Halorhodospira halochloris: one gene and its partners. The protein of the gene in region 1 interacts with the protein of each later gene in a pairwise test. Links are inferred from orthologs where the notes say so. Each region holds a gene or a part of one and is shown in the gene's direction. Other genes may lie near its edges. The genes, in order: HH1059_RS09925, lysA and secB.

The links.
Region 2: the proteins of HH1059_RS09925 (region 1) and lysA interact in binary tests that used the Escherichia coli proteins (3 or more experiments, as listed by UniProt). The link is inferred for Halorhodospira halochloris from one-to-one orthologs.
Region 3: the proteins of HH1059_RS09925 (region 1) and secB interact in binary tests that used the Escherichia coli proteins (3 or more experiments, as listed by UniProt). The link is inferred for Halorhodospira halochloris from one-to-one orthologs.

What each region holds. Positions count from the first base shown.
Region 1 is NZ_AP017372.2:2,197,070-2,202,835, reverse strand. Bases 1,217-4,037 are described here. They hold HH1059_RS09925 (response regulator transcription factor), read left to right. Parts: upstream 1,217-2,167; coding sequence 2,168-2,908; downstream 2,909-4,037. Other genes in these bases: HH1059_RS09920 (ATP-binding protein), read left to right, coding at 3,226-4,037; HH1059_RS09930 (DNA gyrase subunit A family protein), read left to right, coding at 1,504-1,932; HH1059_RS09935 (pyruvate carboxylase), read left to right, coding at 1,217-1,282. Outside these bases: more of HH1059_RS09935, read left to right, coding at 1-1,216; more of HH1059_RS09920, read left to right, coding at 4,038-4,572; HH1059_RS09915 (PAS domain S-box protein), read right to left, coding at 4,839-5,766. UniProt on the Escherichia coli protein: Response regulator member of the two-component regulatory system CpxA/CpxR which responds to envelope stress response by activating expression of downstream genes including cpxP, degP, dsbA and ppiA.
Region 2 is NZ_AP017372.2:27,079-32,913, reverse strand. What follows is about bases 965-3,854. They hold lysA (diaminopimelate decarboxylase), read left to right. Parts: upstream 965-1,724; coding sequence 1,725-2,984; downstream 2,985-3,854. Other genes in these bases: HH1059_RS00130 (DUF484 family protein), read left to right, coding at 3,828-3,854; dapF (diaminopimelate epimerase), read left to right, coding at 2,990-3,820; HH1059_RS12975 (hypothetical protein), read left to right, coding at 1,591-1,728; tal (transaldolase), read right to left, coding at 965-1,439. In the rest of the region: HH1059_RS00150 (symmetrical bis(5'-nucleosyl)-tetraphosphatase), read right to left, coding at 1-318; more of tal, read right to left, coding at 336-964; more of HH1059_RS00130, read left to right, coding at 3,855-4,550; tyrosine recombinase XerC, read right to left, coding at 4,587-5,534; ATP-dependent protease subunit HslV, read left to right, coding at 5,668-5,835. UniProt on the Escherichia coli protein: Specifically catalyzes the decarboxylation of meso-diaminopimelate (meso-DAP) to L-lysine. Is not active against the DD- or LL-isomers of diaminopimelate.
Region 3 is NZ_AP017372.2:15,158-20,958, reverse strand. The notes cover bases 1,830-4,685. They hold secB (protein-export chaperone SecB), read left to right. Parts: upstream 1,830-2,938; coding sequence 2,939-3,433; downstream 3,434-4,685. Other genes in these bases: glnG (nitrogen regulation protein NR(I)), read right to left, coding at 4,441-4,685; HH1059_RS00070 (NAD(P)H-dependent glycerol-3-phosphate dehydrogenase), read left to right, coding at 3,442-4,434; HH1059_RS00080 (rhodanese-like domain-containing protein), read left to right, coding at 2,453-2,896; HH1059_RS00085 (murein hydrolase activator EnvC family protein), read right to left, coding at 1,830-2,280. In the rest of the region: HH1059_RS00090 (S41 family peptidase), read right to left, coding at 1-1,080; more of HH1059_RS00085, read right to left, coding at 1,126-1,829; more of glnG, read right to left, coding at 4,686-5,801. UniProt on the Escherichia coli protein: One of the proteins required for the normal export of some preproteins out of the cell cytoplasm. It is a molecular chaperone that binds to a subset of precursor proteins, maintaining them in a translocation-competent state.

The sequences.
Region 1 (5,766 bases):
GGCGCGGGTGCTATTCCCGGCGCTCAAAGAGGAGGTGGGGCTGCCGATCCACTTTCACACCCACGACACCAGCGGCATTGCTGGCGCCACTATTCTTGCGGCGGCCGATGTTGGCGTAGATGTGGCCGACGTGGCCATGGATTCCTTCTCCGGTAACACCTCGCAGCCGGTCTTCGGTTCCATAGTCGAGGCGTTGCGGCACACCGAGCGAGATACCGGCTTCGACATGGAGAATGTGCGCGCGATCTCCAACTACTGGGAGCAAGTGCGAGCCCACTACGCCGCCTTCGAGACCGGCCAGCAGTCGCCGTCGTCCGAGGTCTACCTCCACGAGATGCCGGGTGGGCAGTTCACCAACCTCAAGGCGCAGGCTCGTTCATTGGGGCTGGAGGAGCGCTGGCATGAGGTGGCGCAGGCCTATGCCGACGCTAACCAAATCTTCGGTGACATCGTAAAGGTTACCCCCTCCTCTAAAGTGGTGGGTGATATGGCGCTGATGATGGTGAGCCAGGGGATAACGCGTGAGCAGGTCGAAGACCCGGCAGTAGATGTGAACTTCCCGGATTCGGTAATCGACATGCTGCGCGGTAATTTGGGGCAGCCGCCCGGCGGTTGGCCGCAAGGCATCCAGCAGAAAGTTCTCAAAGGTGAGCAGCCGTTGCAAGATCGCCCTGGCAAGTACCTCGAGCCGCTAGATCTGGAAGAGGCCCGGCAGCAGGCGAGTGAGGCGCTCGACGGTGCCGAAATTGACGATGAGGATCTCAACGGTTACCTGATGTACCCGAAGGTCTTTACCGAGTACATGCGGCGTTCTCAGCGCTATGGTCCGGTGAGCGCCCTGCCGACGCGCAACTTCTTCTACGGCATGGAGCCGGGCGAGGAGATCAGCGTCGACATAGAGTACGGCAAGACGCTGGAGATCCGGCTGATGACCGTTAGCGAGCCGGGTGACGACGGTAATCGTCGTGTCTTCTTTGAGCTGAACGGCCAGCCCCGTACCGTCCATGTGGCGGATAGCAAGGCTAAGGCTCAGGTGGTGCAGACCCCCAAGGCTGAATCAGATAATCCAGCCCATGTGGGTGCCCCCACGCCGGGAGTGGTGGCTGCGGTGGCCGCGACCCCGGGGCAGAGAGTCAAGGCCGGGGATCTACTGCTGACCATCGAGGCGATGAAGATGGAGATGGGTCTGCACGCCGAGCGCGATGGAGAGATAAAGGCTGTGCATGTGCAGCCTGGCAGTCAGATCGAAGCCAAGGATCTGCTGATTGAGTTCGCAGAATAGGGGGGTCGGTGCCTTTTGGTGCTGACCTACCAACTTGGACATCGGCTTTTAGCCGATCAACGCTCGGCTGGCCTAAATGTTACTTTGATCCCCCTTACAAAAACTTGCATAGCGGCTACCCAAACTAACATCCAGACAGCGTAAATTGTCCACTAAGCGCTGTAGAAATTTAGCGCGACAGTAGTGTTCTTGGCTGTACTGTTGTCTGGAGGTGGCTAGCTATGCGTAAACAAATCCTTTCTACTGGTATATTGTGCCTTACAGCGGCTCTCTTTAGCCCGTCAGTCTTGGCTTCTGACAGCAAAGGTGAGCTTGAGCAGAGCTGGGAGAGGGGCGCTATGCAGGAACGGATAATTCAGCGCCTTGATCTGAGCGATGAGCAGCGCGATAAGTTGCTTGAGATACGCAATCGGCATCTCGATAAGATGCATGAAGAGATGAAAGAGGTCCTCACCGGCGAACAGCTTGAGAAATTTTTAGATCTCCGTGAAAGTGCTGAACAGCGTTTGCGTCAAGGAGGTGGAGGAGATTGGCGAGGAGATAGCCGAAGCGGTTCGAACAATCGAAGTGATTCAGGCCGAGGCGAGTTCGGCAGGGGTGAATCGGGCCGAGGCGAGCCAGGCCGAGATGGCTCGGGTCGTGGAAACTAAAGAGAGTGAGATAAGCTGTTAAGCAGTCCGGTTTTATAGCAAAGAGCCCATAATGGAACCTCAAAAGCTCTCCCGGAGCCACTCAACTGACCCGGTGTGGATGGCGCCGTGAATCCATCCCTGGAGGCTTCATGGCGCCATCCTTGGCGCCAAGACCTCTACACCGGGGCAACAACGGGGCAGTTAAGTGGCTCCGGGAGAGCTTTTGAGGTCCCTATAACGAGGAAAAGCAAATTTGACCCGGATTCTGCTTGTCGATGATGACCAAGAATTGACCGCCATGCTTAGTGATTATCTAACTGGCGATGGGTTTGAAGTGGTTACTGCTTACGATGGTCAGAAGGCCCTGGAGAAGGTCGATACTGCAGGACCGGATATAATAGTTCTGGACATAATGCTGCCGGTATACGATGGCTTTGAGGTGTTGCGGCGACTGCGCCAGAGTCATCACGATCAACCGGTACTCATGCTTACTGCCCGGGGAGATGATGTCGATACCGTCGTGGGGCTCGAACTCGGGGCCGACGACTACCTGCCTAAGCCCTGTAATCCGCGCGTCCTAGTGGCTCGGCTGCGGGCGCTGTTGCGCCGTACGCAGTCTGAGGTGGCATCTTCCGCGGAGCAGTTACAGGTCGGTGACCTGTGCCTTGATTTAGGCCAGCGGCGTGCAACCTTGCGCGGTTGCGAATCGGCTGCGATAACCCCGCTTGAACTGACAGATGCGGAGCTGGATCTTCTCGCCTGCCTGCTGCGCCGGGTAGGGCAGGCCGTGGATAAGGATAAGCTCAGTCGTGAGGCCTTAAATAGGCCCTTAACCCCCTACGATCGCAGCATCGATTGGCACATCAGCAACCTGCGCCGCAAGTTGGGTCCGTTTGATGATGGCAGTGAGCGGATCAAGACGGTGCGTGGGGTAGGCTATCAGTATGTCTCTGGTAAGGGCACATATAAACACTCCCCCGGGGCGAGCCTCTAATAATTTTCTACGGTGCTATTCAACTGTCCTGGTGTGGAGGACGCCGTGAATCCATCCCTAGAGGGCACCTCTAAAACTTCGCCGGCGCCACCACCCGCCCCGGTGTGGAGGACGCCGTGAATCCATCCCTGGAGGCTTCATGGCGCCATCCCTGGCGCCAAGACCTCCACACCGGGGCGGGTGGTGGCGCCGGCGAAGTTTTTATAGGCACCCTAGAGTTTTTATGGTGCCATCCCTGTTGCCATGACCTCCGAACCGGGAAACAAAATGGCTTCGAGCTAGAAGTTCTTGAAAGAAATCGCATAGATGAGTAATTAATGGGCAGTCTCTTCCTTAAACTCTTCCTCTGGCTCTGGTTAACAGGGATCATTATAGCTGGCGCATTTGTGGTCAGTTGGCACCATTGGGCTCCTGCGAGCAGCCTGCCTTCGCAAGCTGAACTAGAGCAGGTTGCTGAAGAAATCAGCAACCTCTACGCCGAGGAGGGTGGCTGGGGAGCTGTGCACGGCTATCTGCGCTCTTTGAGTCGCGATCAAAAGCTGCGTTTTGTCTTGTTGGGCCAGGATGAGCTGGCTACCCGGGGGATGCAGAGGCGCATGTTGCGGGGGCTCAGTCAACAGGATCGGGAAATATTGCTCGATACCGCCGAAGATCGTGGCCGCCTTAACGGCATGCTCTACAAAAGGGTCGTAGTTGATTTTGCCGGTGCGCATGATTTCTATCTGATCGCGCTGCATCCGGTGGAGGGGCTAGGCGGTCTACCGGTTTGGTTGCGGGCGGTCATTGCCTTGGCGGTTACCGGAGGATTAGCAGGAGGCTTGGCTGCCTACCTAAGTCGTCCACTGCGCCGATTGCGCCGGGCGAGCCAGGCCCTGGCCTCGGGCGATCTACACGCCCGCGTGCCGGTGGTAGAGCGCGGGGGTGATGAGATAGCCGCCCTGGGGCGTGATTTCAACGCCATGGCCGAACGGCTGGAGTCCCTTGTTGAGGCGCAGAATCGGTTGCTTAGGGATATATCGCATGAACTACGCTCGCCACTATCGCGCTTGCAGGTAGCCCTTGAATTGGCACGCCGGGAGACAAGCGGCGATAGCAATGCGTTGGCAAAGATGGAAAATGATATCGAGCGCATGGATCAGCTCATCGGTCAGTTGCTGACTCTGGCACGATTAGAGAGTGGCGCAGGTGCGTCAAACATGGAGAGTGTTGATCTGCATGAGCTGATAGGCCAGGTTTGTGAAGATGCTCAGTTCGAGGCCCAGGCTAGTGGTTGTAATGTGCTCAAGGAGGATGGTCCGCACCTCCAGATAACCGGTGATCGGCACCTGCTGCGTTCGGCCTTAGAGAATGTGTTGCGTAATGCGTTGCGCTATACCCCTGCTGGCGGGGTAATAAATGTTGCCTGGCAACGGGATCAAGATGGCATCTGGGTGAGCGTTATTGACAGCGGCCCGGGGGTTTCTGAAGAGCGGCTGAACGATTTGTTTGAGCCATTTGTCCGCTTATCCGCGGCTCGCGAGCGTGATTCTGGTAGCTGCGGTTTGGGGCTGGCTATCGTCCGGCGAGCAGTTCAAGCCCATGGAGGGAGCGTCGCTGCTCACAACCGTCCGCAAGGAGGTCTTGAGGTTAGGTTTTGGCTGCCCCTTAAAGGTCCTGCAAGTTGAGCCTTCGGTGCTCAGCCAATGAGCTTGAATAACGGCATCTTCGAGAAGCATGGAAAATTCAATTTTTCTATCTCTATCCCCCGTGGGTGCCTCTAAAAACTTCGCTGGCGCCACCATCAGCCCCGGTGGGGAGGACGCCGTGAATCCATCCCTGGAGGCTTCATGGCGCCATCCCTGGCGTCAAGACCTCCACACCGGGGCGGATGGTGGCGCCGGCGAAGTTTTTAGAGGTTCCCCCGTATTGGTTATGTTTTCACCTTTCGGCGTTATCTCTGCCTGCGCTTTGCCCAACTGAGCAGATCAGTAAGCGAATCTAAGCGTACTGGCTTCGTCATATAGGTATCGGCACCGCTTTGCAAACACTGCTCACGAACCTCTGTGCTGGCGTGCGCAGAGAGCATGGCTACCGGCGTATAGACTCGGTTTTGTGCTACTTCAGCTTCACGAAGTGATTTTACCGTCTGTGCTCCATCGAGTATCGGCATCTGCATATCGAGCAGGATCAAATCGAACTCCTGCTCAGCCTGCTGCCATATATCAAGCGCCTCCTGACCATTTTCGGCCACTGTGGCCTCCGCCCCGCAGCGCTCTAGTAACGCCTGGATCAGCAGGATATTAGTCGGCTCATCCTCGGCGACCAGCACCCGCGTGCCAGCAACATTCTCCCTATCAGCAGGAGCTCCGTTGGCAGATTCAGGTGCAGTTTGAGCAGGATCAACTGCGGGCTCAGATTCATCCTCGGGAAGCTCGGCGGTAAAGAAAAAGGTCGATCCTTGGCCGGGGGTGCTGTGAAGCCATATTTCCCCACCCATTAAATTAACCAGCTGCCGACTAATAGCCAGACCCAGACCGCTGCCTTGCAGATGCTTGATTGCATCGGTGCCTCGATCAAACGGCTCAAAGATCCGCTCCTGAAACTCATCCGGAATGCCGGGACCATTATCCTGGACCGAGACTTGTAATCTCTTTGAATCGTATCGGGAGAAATGCACCCGGACGTAGCCGCTGTCGGTAAACTTGATGGCGTTGCTGACAAGATTGAATAGCACCTGGGAGAGGCGGGTTGTATCTCCCTGAAGCCTATCCGGCAGGCCATTATCGACTGAGCATTGCAGATTCAGACCCTTATCCTCGGCCTGCTGAGACAACATCGGCATCCTCTCTGCGAGAAATTTACGCAGCAGAAAAGCCTCT
Region 2 (5,835 bases), 2.2 Mb from region 1 along the record:
ACGGTGGCGCAACCAGTCTATTAGATCGTCGGCGTCATCGGCATTGAGGATGGCACGCAGGGTGTCCGAGCTCTTGAGCCGACCATGGCCACTCCAGACCGACATCAAGTGAATGTCATGGTTGCCGATAACACAGATCGCTCGCTCACGTAATTGGTTGCGAACTAGTCGCAAAACCCCAAGAGAGTCGGGGCCACGATTGACTAAGTCACCGACAAACCAGATGATATCCTTGGCAGGATCAAATCTTATGCTCTCAAGAAGGCGTTCCAGATGCTCCCGGCAACCCTGGATATCTCCGATCGCGTAAGTAGCCAAAGCCGGCACCCCTTCGGTTATTGGAAAGTCTTAAGTTTGTTGCTTAAGTCTTGCAGCAGGGCATCGTAGGCCTCAACGAAAGCATCTACCCCCTGCTGCTCTAACTCCGCCAGGATAGCATCGAGTTCGACACCGGCGGTGCGGATGCTACCGATAATCTGAGGCGCCGCATCGATTCCCTCAAGCAAACGAGGGGCGGGATCGCCGCTGCAACGGTATGCCTCATAGGTAGCCGGCGGGATGGTTGTTACTGTCTCGGGCCCGGCAAGGTTTTCTATGTAGTACGTTGCAGGATACTTGTCGCCTTTAACTCCAGTGCTTGCCCACAACAAGCGTTGTGGGTTAGCGCTATGCTGCCGAAGAGCGGCGAACTCTGTGCTGTGGAACAGTTCTCTAAAAATAGAGTAGGCACAGCGGGCATTGGCTATAGCAGCTTGGCCTTGTAATTCATTGTAATCTGCACCGTGTTGCTCTAGCTGTGGATCAACTTTAGCGTCAATACGACTGATGAACAGACTAGCTACAGAAGCTATACCGTCGATCGGTGAGCCACTATCGATTCTTCTTTGCAAGCCTTTAATGTAGGCTTGAGCCACCTGGCGATAGCGTGCTGTTGAGAACAGGAGAGTGGCGTTGACCGATACTCCAGAAGCGGTTAACTCTTCTATAGCAGCCACCCCGGCTTCTGTAGCAGGTACTTTGATCATGACATTGGGTCGGTCAATGAGCTCGAGCAGCCGCTTTGCTTCCTCAAGAGTACCACTGACATCATCGGCTAGCCGGGGGGAGACCTCTATGCTGACAAAGCCATCCGCCCCCCCACTGTGTTTGTATACGGAGTGCAATACATCTGCAGCATCTCGGATGTCACTTGTAGCAAGATGTTCATAGATGCGCTCGGGATCGCTTTCACCCTGTGCGATCAATTCTGCAATGGCCTCATCATAGTCATTGCCACTGCCTATTGCCTTCTGAAAAATCGCCGGATTGGAAGTTATCCCACTAAGACCATCGCGCTGACACATATTCTGCAACTCGTCGGGGAGCATCCCCCGGTGAATATTGTCGAACCAGACGCTCTGGCCGATTCCATGTAAGCCTAAGAGTGGATTATCGTTCATTTGTCTGCCGTCGTTTATTTATCATGCATTGGTATAGTAAGTATAACTTCGGCTATTGATAGCTCAAAACCTGATATAGAGGCTATAATGGCCCGCATAGAGGTCATAACAGTTTTGAAGCGAGCTGCGCAGCCCTGCAGAGGAGGATAGGGTGGCTGAACTCTGGCTGAGCAAAGTAACCAAGGTAGGCATTTACTCCTGTTTGACTCTACTCTTTCTAGCCCTGATTGGCTGCGGCCAAAAGGCTGAACTCCGCTTACCGGAAGATAACGCCGAGGAGACACAATGACCGTAGCCGACGGCTTTTACCGCAACGAGAACGGCGAACTGCAGGCTGAGTCAGTCTCAATTCAGGATATAGCTAAGCGGTTTGATACGCCCTGCTACATCTATTCTAGGGCCATGTTGCAAGAAAATTTGATGGCCTATAAAGAGGCTTTGGGTAAGCGCGGCTCAATTTGTTACGCAGTCAAAGCCAACGGCAATCTTGCTCTGCTCTCATTACTCGCCAGATTTGGAGCTGGATTTGATATCGTCTCTGGCGGCGAACTTGCTCGCGTATTACGCGCAGGGGGCGAAGCTAGCCGGGTTGTCTTTTCGGGCGTTGGTAAGAGTGCCCAGGAGATCCGACGTGCCTTGCTCGCTGGCATACGGTGCTTCAATGTTGAATCGACAGCTGAACTTGAACGCATTGAGAAAATAGCCAGTGAAAGCCGTACCCGTGCACCAATTGCGCTGCGCATTAACCCCGATATAGACCCTGAGACCCATCCTTATATATCCACAGGGCTCGCCCAAAGTAAGTTTGGCATCCCTTTGGCTGAGGCAGAGGACATCTACAAGCGAGCGGCCCAGAGTCCGAGTTTGGCTGTCAAAGGGGTGGCATTTCACATTGGCTCACAGCTTCTGTCGACACGCCCGTTGCGCGAGGCAGCTGAAAGAGTAGGTGAGTTTGTTGCCCACCTCCAAGATAGCGGTATTAATATCGCCCACATCGATGTCGGCGGTGGCCTTGGTGTCCGTTATGTCGACGAAGAGGCCCCCGATCCGCGCAATCATGTAGCTGCGGTCAGTACGCCGTTAGCCAACCTGGGTGTAGAGCTAATATTTGAGCCAGGCCGGGCCATAGTAGCTGAGGCAGGACTTTTACTAACCCGGGTGGAGTACCTTAAAGAAAACGGGGAGCGCGAGTTCGCGGTAGTTGACGCTGGTATGAATGATTACCTGCGTCCAGCCCTCTACAACGCGGAGCATATCATTGAGCCGATTATCCTGCGTCAGGATGGCCAGCGCAGTATTGACGTAGTTGGCCCCATTTGTGAGTCTGCCGACGTCTTTGCCACAGACTGCCAGCTGGCCGTACAGCCTGGTGATATACTTGCTGTACGCTGCGCTGGGGCTTATGGGTTTGCAATGGCCTCACAGTACAACAGCCGCCCGCGGCCGGCTGAGATATTGGTAGACGGCTCCCATACCCACCTCATCCGCCGCCGTGAAACCTTGGACGACCTGATGCGTGGCGAATCGGTCTTTGTTGGCGACTAGGATAGGTGTCTATGCGCTTTACTAAAATGGAAGCGCTGGGCAACGATTTTGTTGTCCTTAATGCCATGCAACAACCGCTAAAGCTAAGCGCTGAACAGATAAAGCTATTATCCGACCGACGCCGCGGTGTGGGGTGCGACCAGGTTTTGTTAGCTGAAGCCGCGCGTGATGTCGGCGCAGATGTACGCTACCGAATATTCAATGCCGATGGTAGTGAAGTCGAGCATTGTGGTAACGGCGTGCGCTGCTTGGCCCGTTTTTTAGTAAACGAAGGGATTGTTAGCGGTCCCCGGATATATGTAGAGACGGGGCTTGGCATCAATGTGGTTGAGATTGCCCGTGACGGCAAGGTGACCGTGGATATGGGCGCACCTTTACTAAAGCCGGAAATGATACCATTTAGGGCATCTGCTCAGGAGGTTACTTACAACCTTGAGACTACGTCAGGCAGCGTTGACATCAGCGCTGTCTCGATGGGTAATCCACATGCCGTTTTGGTCGTTGATGATATCGCTACAGCCCCTGTGCATGAGCTAGGAACTGTTATTGGGGCACATCCACGATTTCCCAATCGCACCAATGTGGGATTCATGCAAGTCAAAAGCCGTGATAGTGTAATGCTGCGTGTATATGAACGAGGGGTCGGGGAAACGCCGGCATGCGGCACCGGTGCCTGTGCAGCGGTTGTGGCCGGGCGCTTGCGCGGCTTACTTGACAGTACGGTTAATGTAGAGTTGCCAGGTGGACAACTTGAGATTGGGTGGCGCGCGGACAGTGAACCGGTCATGATGACCGGGCCGGCGCGCGCGGTTTTTCACGGCGAGATAAACATATAGGTTAGGCGTGAGCCAAAGCGCACCGGAACAACAATCAAAAGCGGTATACGAGACGGATGTAGCGGAGTACTTAGCAGAGCATCCAGACTTTTTTGCTCGGCATCCACAAATCCTTAATCAACTTGATCTGCGTCATGAGTGTGGCGACGCTATATCACTCATCGAGTACCAGGTAAAGGTTCTGCGCGAACAGAATCAATCTTTGAATCAACGCTTGCATGAACTACTCAACGTTGCACGTCATAACGATGGGACAGCCGAGCGCCTCCACGAGTTGACTATAGAGCTTATTCGAGCGGAGGACTTGCAAAGCGCGGTTGCTAGTCTGCGCTCTGGGCTGCAAGAGGGCTTTCAGGCAGATGCGGTGGGGATAGTCCTTGTCCTGTCTGCGGCGGAAGAAGAACGCACCGATTCCATAGCAGAGGTGGTAGCCGCAGACAGCAGTGAGCTAGAGGCTGTACAAGAGATTTTTGATAGTCAAAAACCGCTCTGTGGCGCTATTAGCACGGCTCAACAGCAAGTCCTCTTTCCTACAACTGAGAGACAATTAGCAAGCGCAGCCGTTGTTCCTTTAGTAACTGACACTAGGACCTTAGGCCTGCTCGGAATCGGAAGCAGCGATCCTGAGCGCTACCATGCTGGGCAAGGGACGGTCTTTCTGCGTCGACTAGGCACGGTAGCGGCCGTAACCTTACAGCGTTTGTTGACCAATACGGAGCTGAATGAATAAAAAGGCTAAACGTATAGCCTAGAGTTATAGCGTGGTTTATGAATCGTTCTCGCCCCCTTTGCGGGCTCGCGGGTGAGCATTATCGTAGACCTGCGCTAGGTGTTGGAAATCGAGATGGGTGTAGATTTGGGTAGTCGAGAGGTTCGCATGTCCCAGCAACTCTTGAACAGCCCGCAGATCACCACTTGATTCGAGTAGATGCGTGGCAAACGAGTGACGTAGCATGTGAGGATGGACCCGGCGCTGTACTCCATTCATAGCTGCTAGTTGGTTTAACCTCTTTTGCACATTCCGCGCCCCCAACCGCCTACCGTGACGACCTACGAACATCGCGCGCTCATCAGCCGCTGCCATTAATGATCGCGCCGGTAGCCAAGCCTTGAGTGCTCTTATAGCCAAGTTACCTACTGGAACTATGCGTTCCTTGGCACCCTTACCGGAGACCTTGACGGCACCTTCTGCTATATCTACGTCGACGGTGTTAAGACTAACTACTTCGTTTAGCCGTAGTCCGCTCGAATAGATTAGCTCATAGATGGCTCGATCACGCATGAGCAGTGGCTCATCATCTGCATCACGATTAGTCGTCGTGGTTTTTACTCCACCATCCAGAAGCGCCGCGACCTCATCTGGATCCAGGGTATTGGGCAGTCTTTTGTTGGCTCTAGGTGCCTGTATATCTTGGGCAGGGTCGCTGTTAAGAACACCCTCTCTGATCAGGAAGCGGAAGAACGAGCGAAGTGCGGCCAAGCGCCGAGCAAGGCTTGCAGAACCCAAACCCTGACGGCGCCCTTGGGCTATAAACGTTCTTACTAGCGCGTCGCTCACGCTACTCCAAGAAGCGACCTCGCGCTCGGCACAAAACTTCATGAACGCCTTAAGGTCTCTTTGGTAATTTTTTTGAGTCAGCTCTGCCAGTCGCCTCTCAGTAGCTAGGTGAGTTTCAAAGCGGGTCAGCCAATCTTCTTCCAATAAACAACTCATCTTATAGATTACCCATATCAACAGCGGATCTCTCAATGGTGCTACAGAGATAACACCATCCCCCTCCCCTTCTGTACAATATGCCCCACAAAGATCGAAGTCCAGATAATCCCGAGCTTCACGGAGAGCTGTGTTGGAACAACTACATGGAACCACAATATTGGCTGTGCACCGCAACGGTCGTGTTGCCCTAGGCGGGGACGGTCAAGTTACTTTGGGCAGCACAGTCCTTAAGGGCAATGCGCGTAAAGTAAGGCGGCTATACCACGGGCGGGTGATTGCCGGATTTGCCGGTGCGACT
Region 3 (5,801 bases), 2.2 Mb from region 1 along the record:
TGTGGGGGTGTAGTAGCGGGCGGTAGTAAGCTTCATTGCTGGCCCACCTAGAAGGGGCACTACACTTTGCACAGATCCTTTACCGAAGCTTGTTTGTCCCATGATGATCGCCCTATCGCGATCCTGTAATGAACCTGCGACTATCTCTGAGCCTGAGGCAGAACCTCGATTAATCAGAACTACCAATGGTGTCCCATCGATGCGGTCTTGATCGCTAGCATCAAAATCGACACGCGAATCCTTAGCCCTGCCTTCAGTGTAAACTATCTGGCCACCTTCTAAGAATGCATCACTGACAGATATCGCCGCATTAAGAACCCCACCGGGGTTATTACGCAGATCCAGGATCATCCCCTTGAGGCCTTTGTCCTCATTTTCTTCGATTAAATCATCCAATGCCTTGTGCAGATCTGCAGCAGTTCTTTCCTGGAACTGACTTATGCGTACGTAGGCGTAACCTGGAGTAAGCGTCTTGGAGCGCACGCTCTGGATCTTGATTATGTCTCTCTCTAGCTCAAATGAGAGCGGTTCGGCAGCACCTTCGCGGACGATCGTCAGACTCACCTTCGTCCCCGGCTCACCCCGGAGTTTATTGACTATACGGTTTATCCCAATACCGCGGACCGATTCGCCGTTAACCCTAGTTATAATATCCCCTGTTTTGAGCCCAGCTTTGCTAGCCGGCGTCTCGTCGATCGGGGCGACAACTTGAACAAATCCATTATCGCTGCTCAGTTCCAGCCCTATGCCACCGAATTCACCGCGCGTGCCTTCGCGCAGTTTTTCCAATTCCTCATCGTCTAGATAACTGGTATGGGCATCTAGCTCATTTAGCATTCCACGGATAGCCGCCTTGAAGAGTTTTTCATCTTCTATTTCATCGACATAATCCCGCTTGATACGCCCGTATACCTCAGTAAGCAGCTCCAGCTCAGCCATGGGGAGCTTCTCAGATGTCTCGAAAAGCTCCTGTGAATTATCTTCTGCCTGAGCTGTTCCCAAGCCGTTTAAGCTGAAGCAGCCGCTTAAAAAAGCAGTCGCGATGATTAGGGCGAGCCAGCTGGAACGCAGCTTATGCATTGTAGCTCCTTAGGGTTATGAACTATTCAATCTGCTAATGACCCACTAGCGTAACCATGTTATCGGATTCTGCGGCTCATCCCCACGGCGTATCTCGAAATAGAGGCCAGGGGCTTGCCGAGCTCCGCTGCTGCCTACAGTCGCGATGCGATCACCTGCATTGATCCAATCGCCTAATTCAACGTAGAGAGCTTCATTATGGCCATAAAGAGTCATAAATCCTTCGCCATGGTCAATAATGACTAGCAATCCGAGACCACGCAACCAATCACTGAAAACAACCCGGCCCGGACCGACGGCAACTACCTCAGACTCGCGAGAAGCGCTAATTATAATTCCGGTGCGCTCCAATCCACCGCCACGCGATTCGCCGAATTCGGCCTCGACATCACCCTCCACTGGCCACGGGAGACTGCCTCGAGCCTCAGCTAAATTGTCTATGTCTAAATCTTCGGGAATGTCTTCCAAACGTTGGCGTAGCTCTTCAAGCAGCGACTCCTGTTCAGCTACGTCGGCCTCAAGTTGTTGAGCTGAGCGTCCCCGTTCGGCAATCCTTTGCTCAAGTTCCTGGCGATAGCGATCGCGCTGAGCGCGCTTCTCGCGCAGATTATCACGCTCATCAGTTACGCTCTCTTCGAGAGCTAGCAGCTCACTTCTTTCCGCGTTTAGTTCACGGCGCATATCGATAAGGCTGCTTATCTGCTCGAGCAGATCTTCGATGCGCTCGGTACGAGCCTCGTGGAAGTAGTCATAGTAGGCCAGCAGGCGTTGCGCGGTTCCTGGATCAGTCTCATTTAGTAGCATTTTCAACTGCGCATCTTCGCCAGCTGCATATGCGGCTACTATCTGTTCACGTAGTGCCTGGCGCTGCTCGCTGAGCCTTTCTTGCTCTTGCCGATAATCTTGTTCAAGCTCTTCTATACTCTCTCGCAGCGATGCACGTTGGCGACGTAACTGCTGGAGGCGCTCAACACTCTGATTGACCTTGCGGTCAAGACGCTGCAACTGTTCATCAACTTCATCACGCTCTGCCCGGTCCTCAGCTAATTGCTGTTCGACCTCCTCGAGCTGTTGCCGCAATTGCTCAAGATGCTCACGCTCGCTATCGTACTCAGCGCCATGGCCGGGCGCTGCTAATGCGAGCAGAAATGCCATCAGAGGTATTGGGCGTATCGTGCAAGAGTATGCTTTTGTCCACATTCTGCGCGGCATTTGCTCCTACTTAATAGTCGTAGCTGCAATCGAGCCTGCAGCAAGGCAAACCTGCTGGTATCATGCCCTATGTTCAAGTAGCTGAGCCAGCCCGTAACCTTTCAATGTTAGAATTGAGCTATACACAGATACTTTGTTGAGGATGAGGCACCGCTAACCTATGGAAGAGTTTATCGATTTCGCACTGACCAATTGGGGTATGACCTTCGCCTTCCTACTTATCCTCATCTACTGGATAGGTGGCGAGCTGTTCCACTGGTACAGTGGCGTTAAACCTATCGACGCCGAACAAGCCACTCGCCTTTATAACCGCGAATCGGCTCAGTTTATCGATATACGTGCCCGCCGCGAATACGATAAAGGACACTTGCCCCAGGCCTTTCACATGCCCGAGGCGGAGATTGAGCAATTGCTGACCAGACTCCGCAAGCAGGTCGCCGAAGACTCACCCCTTATTGTATATGACGAGAGCGGCAAAGAGGCCGCAAAAATGGGCAGGAAGCTTCGCAAGAAGGGGTTCACTAAAATTTATCGCCTTAAACGCGGTCTCAACGCCTGGGTTAATGCCGGGTATCCACTTGAAGATGTCAAATCCAAGGGCTAAGCATCATTTCAAACTCTCAAGACTCGTCAGGGATTATCAAAAATGGCTGAAGATAATACTAACGGTAACGGCAAGGATTCCTCCGCAACAGCAGCAGGTGGCCAGGATGCCCAGCAACAAAGATTTCAGATAGCTAAAGTCTATCTAAGCGATGTCTCTTTTGAGGCTCCCAACACACCTGAGGCCTTTCGGTCTGAGTGGAAGCCGCAGGTCGATGTAGAACTCGGTTCTAGAGCCAAAAACTTAGATGAGAATACCTACGATGTCCTCCTAACTGTCACCGTTACAGCTAAGAACAATGAGCAAACGGCCTATCTATGTGAGGTTAAGCAGGGTGGAGTATTTCGCCTGGAGGGGTTTACGAACCAGGAACTTGATCGCGTTCTGGGCGCGTTCTGCCCGGGGCAACTTTTTCCTTTTGCCCGTGAGGCAATAAATGATCTTGTAGTTAAAGGCGGTTTCCCTCAACTGTTACTGGCTCCGGTAAATTTCGAAGCGCTTTACCAACAACAACGTCAGCAAGCCACCCAACAGTAGGGGCTACCTTGGTAGATAGAATAGCTGTACTCGGCGCTGGAGCGTGGGGCAGTGCTCTAGCGAAGGTCTTAGGAGACAATCAACACGAGGTCAGGCTCTGGGCGCGCGATGCCGATCATGTCCAAGCGATGGTCATCGATCGTGAGAATCGGCGTCACCTGCCTGGATGTCCTCTGCCTGACACCATTGAGCCAACCGCTGATTTCGCTGCTGCCATTACGGGCAGCGACTGGATCCTTGTTGCTACCCCCAGTGTAGCCTTTCGCGCTACTATACGCCGGCTAGCACCTTTCAGGCCGCAGCGTGTAGCATGGGCTACGAAGGGGCTAGATGCCGATTCGGGCGGGTTTTTGCACGGCATCGTTGAACAGGAGATAACCCCCGAGCCCCAAATCGCTGTGCTCTCCGGTCCAACATTTGCTGCTGAGGTAGGGCAAGGTCTACCAGCTGCCATGACCGTAGCAGCGAGCAGTGATGATTTTGCTGCGCAGATGGTTGATGCGTTTCACTGCGAGCGTTTTCGCCTATACACCAACCCCGATATGGTCGGCGTCGAGCTCGGCGGTGCGGTTAAGAATGTCTTAGCCGTAGCAACTGGAGTCAGTGATGGTATGGGCCTCGGAGCTAACGCCCGGGCTGCCTTGGTGACCCGCGGAATGGCTGAAATCACTCGGCTAGGCGCGGCCTTAGGTGCTGATCCGCGCACCCTAATCGGCCTTGCCGGTCTCGGTGATTTGTTGTTGACCTGTACCGATGATCAGTCCCGCAATCGTCGTTTCGGGCTGGCGCTCGGCCGAGGAGCGGCTATTGATGAAGCCCTTGAGGTAGTAGGTAGTACTGTTGAGGGGGCACGCACTGCCGCTGAACTCTACTCCTTAGCAGCGCGCTATGCTATAGAAATGCCCATCTGTTCATGTGTTTATCGTCTGGTTAGTGGGGCCATAGACCCTGCACGTGCAGTAACTGAACTTATGGAGAGGACGCCTAAGGCTGAGGTATAAGGGTATCTAATTTTCTCCTATGTTTAGCTCTTTTATCTTGCGCGTCAAAGTGTTGCGTCCCCAACCTAGTAGTCGGGCCGCCTCTTGGCGATGGCCTTGAGTATAGGCTAATGCCGCGTTGATTAGAGTCCTTTCCAATTTAGGTAAGGCGTCATCGAGTATATGGTGATTGCCGTTCGCTAGGGTTTTTTCAGCCCATAAGGCTAGTGGTCGCGTCCAGTCATCGCTATTGGTGGTGAGTTCGTCATTGCCTGCATAGTCATCTGGCTCAGATTTATGACTGGCGTGGTTGGCAGCATCTAGTTGCTGAGACGATTCTTGTTCGGCATGTTGGCAACTATTGCGGCCGGAGTCGCGCAGTTGCGCAGGAAGATCTTCAGGGACTACTTCCTGACCGCTCGCCATAACTGTCAACCACCGGCAAGTATTCTCAAGCTGCCTGACGTTACCTGGCCAATCCAGCTCCATAAGCATTTTCTCAACAACTGGATTGAGCACCTTCGGCTCAACATTTAGCTCTTGGGCTGCAGTTGCTAAGAAGTGTTTGGCTAACAGCGGGATATCTTCACGGCGTTGGCGCAAGGCAGGGAGTTGGATACGGATAACGTTGAGCCGATGGTATAGATCTTCCCGGAACAATCCGGCAGCGACACGTTTATCCATATCTTGATGGGTCGCAGCTATTATGCGCACATCTACCTGCATAGCCGTATGCGAGCCGACCCGATAAAACTGTCCATCAGCCAGCACTCGTAGCAGCCGAGTCTGCAGATCGGCTGGCATATCTCCGATCTCGTCTAGGAATAACGTGCCACCATCAGCTTGTTCAAAACGACCTCGACGGGTTTGCTGTGCACCGGTAAAAGCGCCCTTCTCGTGGCCAAACAGTTCGGATTCCATCAGATCGTGCGGTATGGCAGCCATGTTTAGGGCTACAAATGGACCGCTAGAGCGTGGGCTGTGTCGGTGCAGTGCCCTAGCAACCAGCTCCTTGCCAGTGCCCGATTCACCGTTTATCAGTACAGTCACACTGGAGCGCGACAACCGACCAATGGCCCGAAAGACCTCCTGCATCGCCGTAGCCTCACCGAGTATCTCGGTTGTGGCTTCTGGCTGCTCAGCTCGGTGCTGACTGGGTTGACGGCTAGCTACGGCGCGGTGGATCAGATCAACTGCTTCACCAACATCAAATGGCTTGGGTAAATACTCGAAGGCGCCGCCCTCATAAGAGCTAACCGCGGCATCAAGGTCAGAGTAGGCGGTGATTACTATAACCGGTAACTCGGGACACTGGGCACGAGTCCGCGCTAGCAATTCATGTCCATCGGTTCCCGGCATGCGGATATCAGTTATCAGTGCTGCCGGCA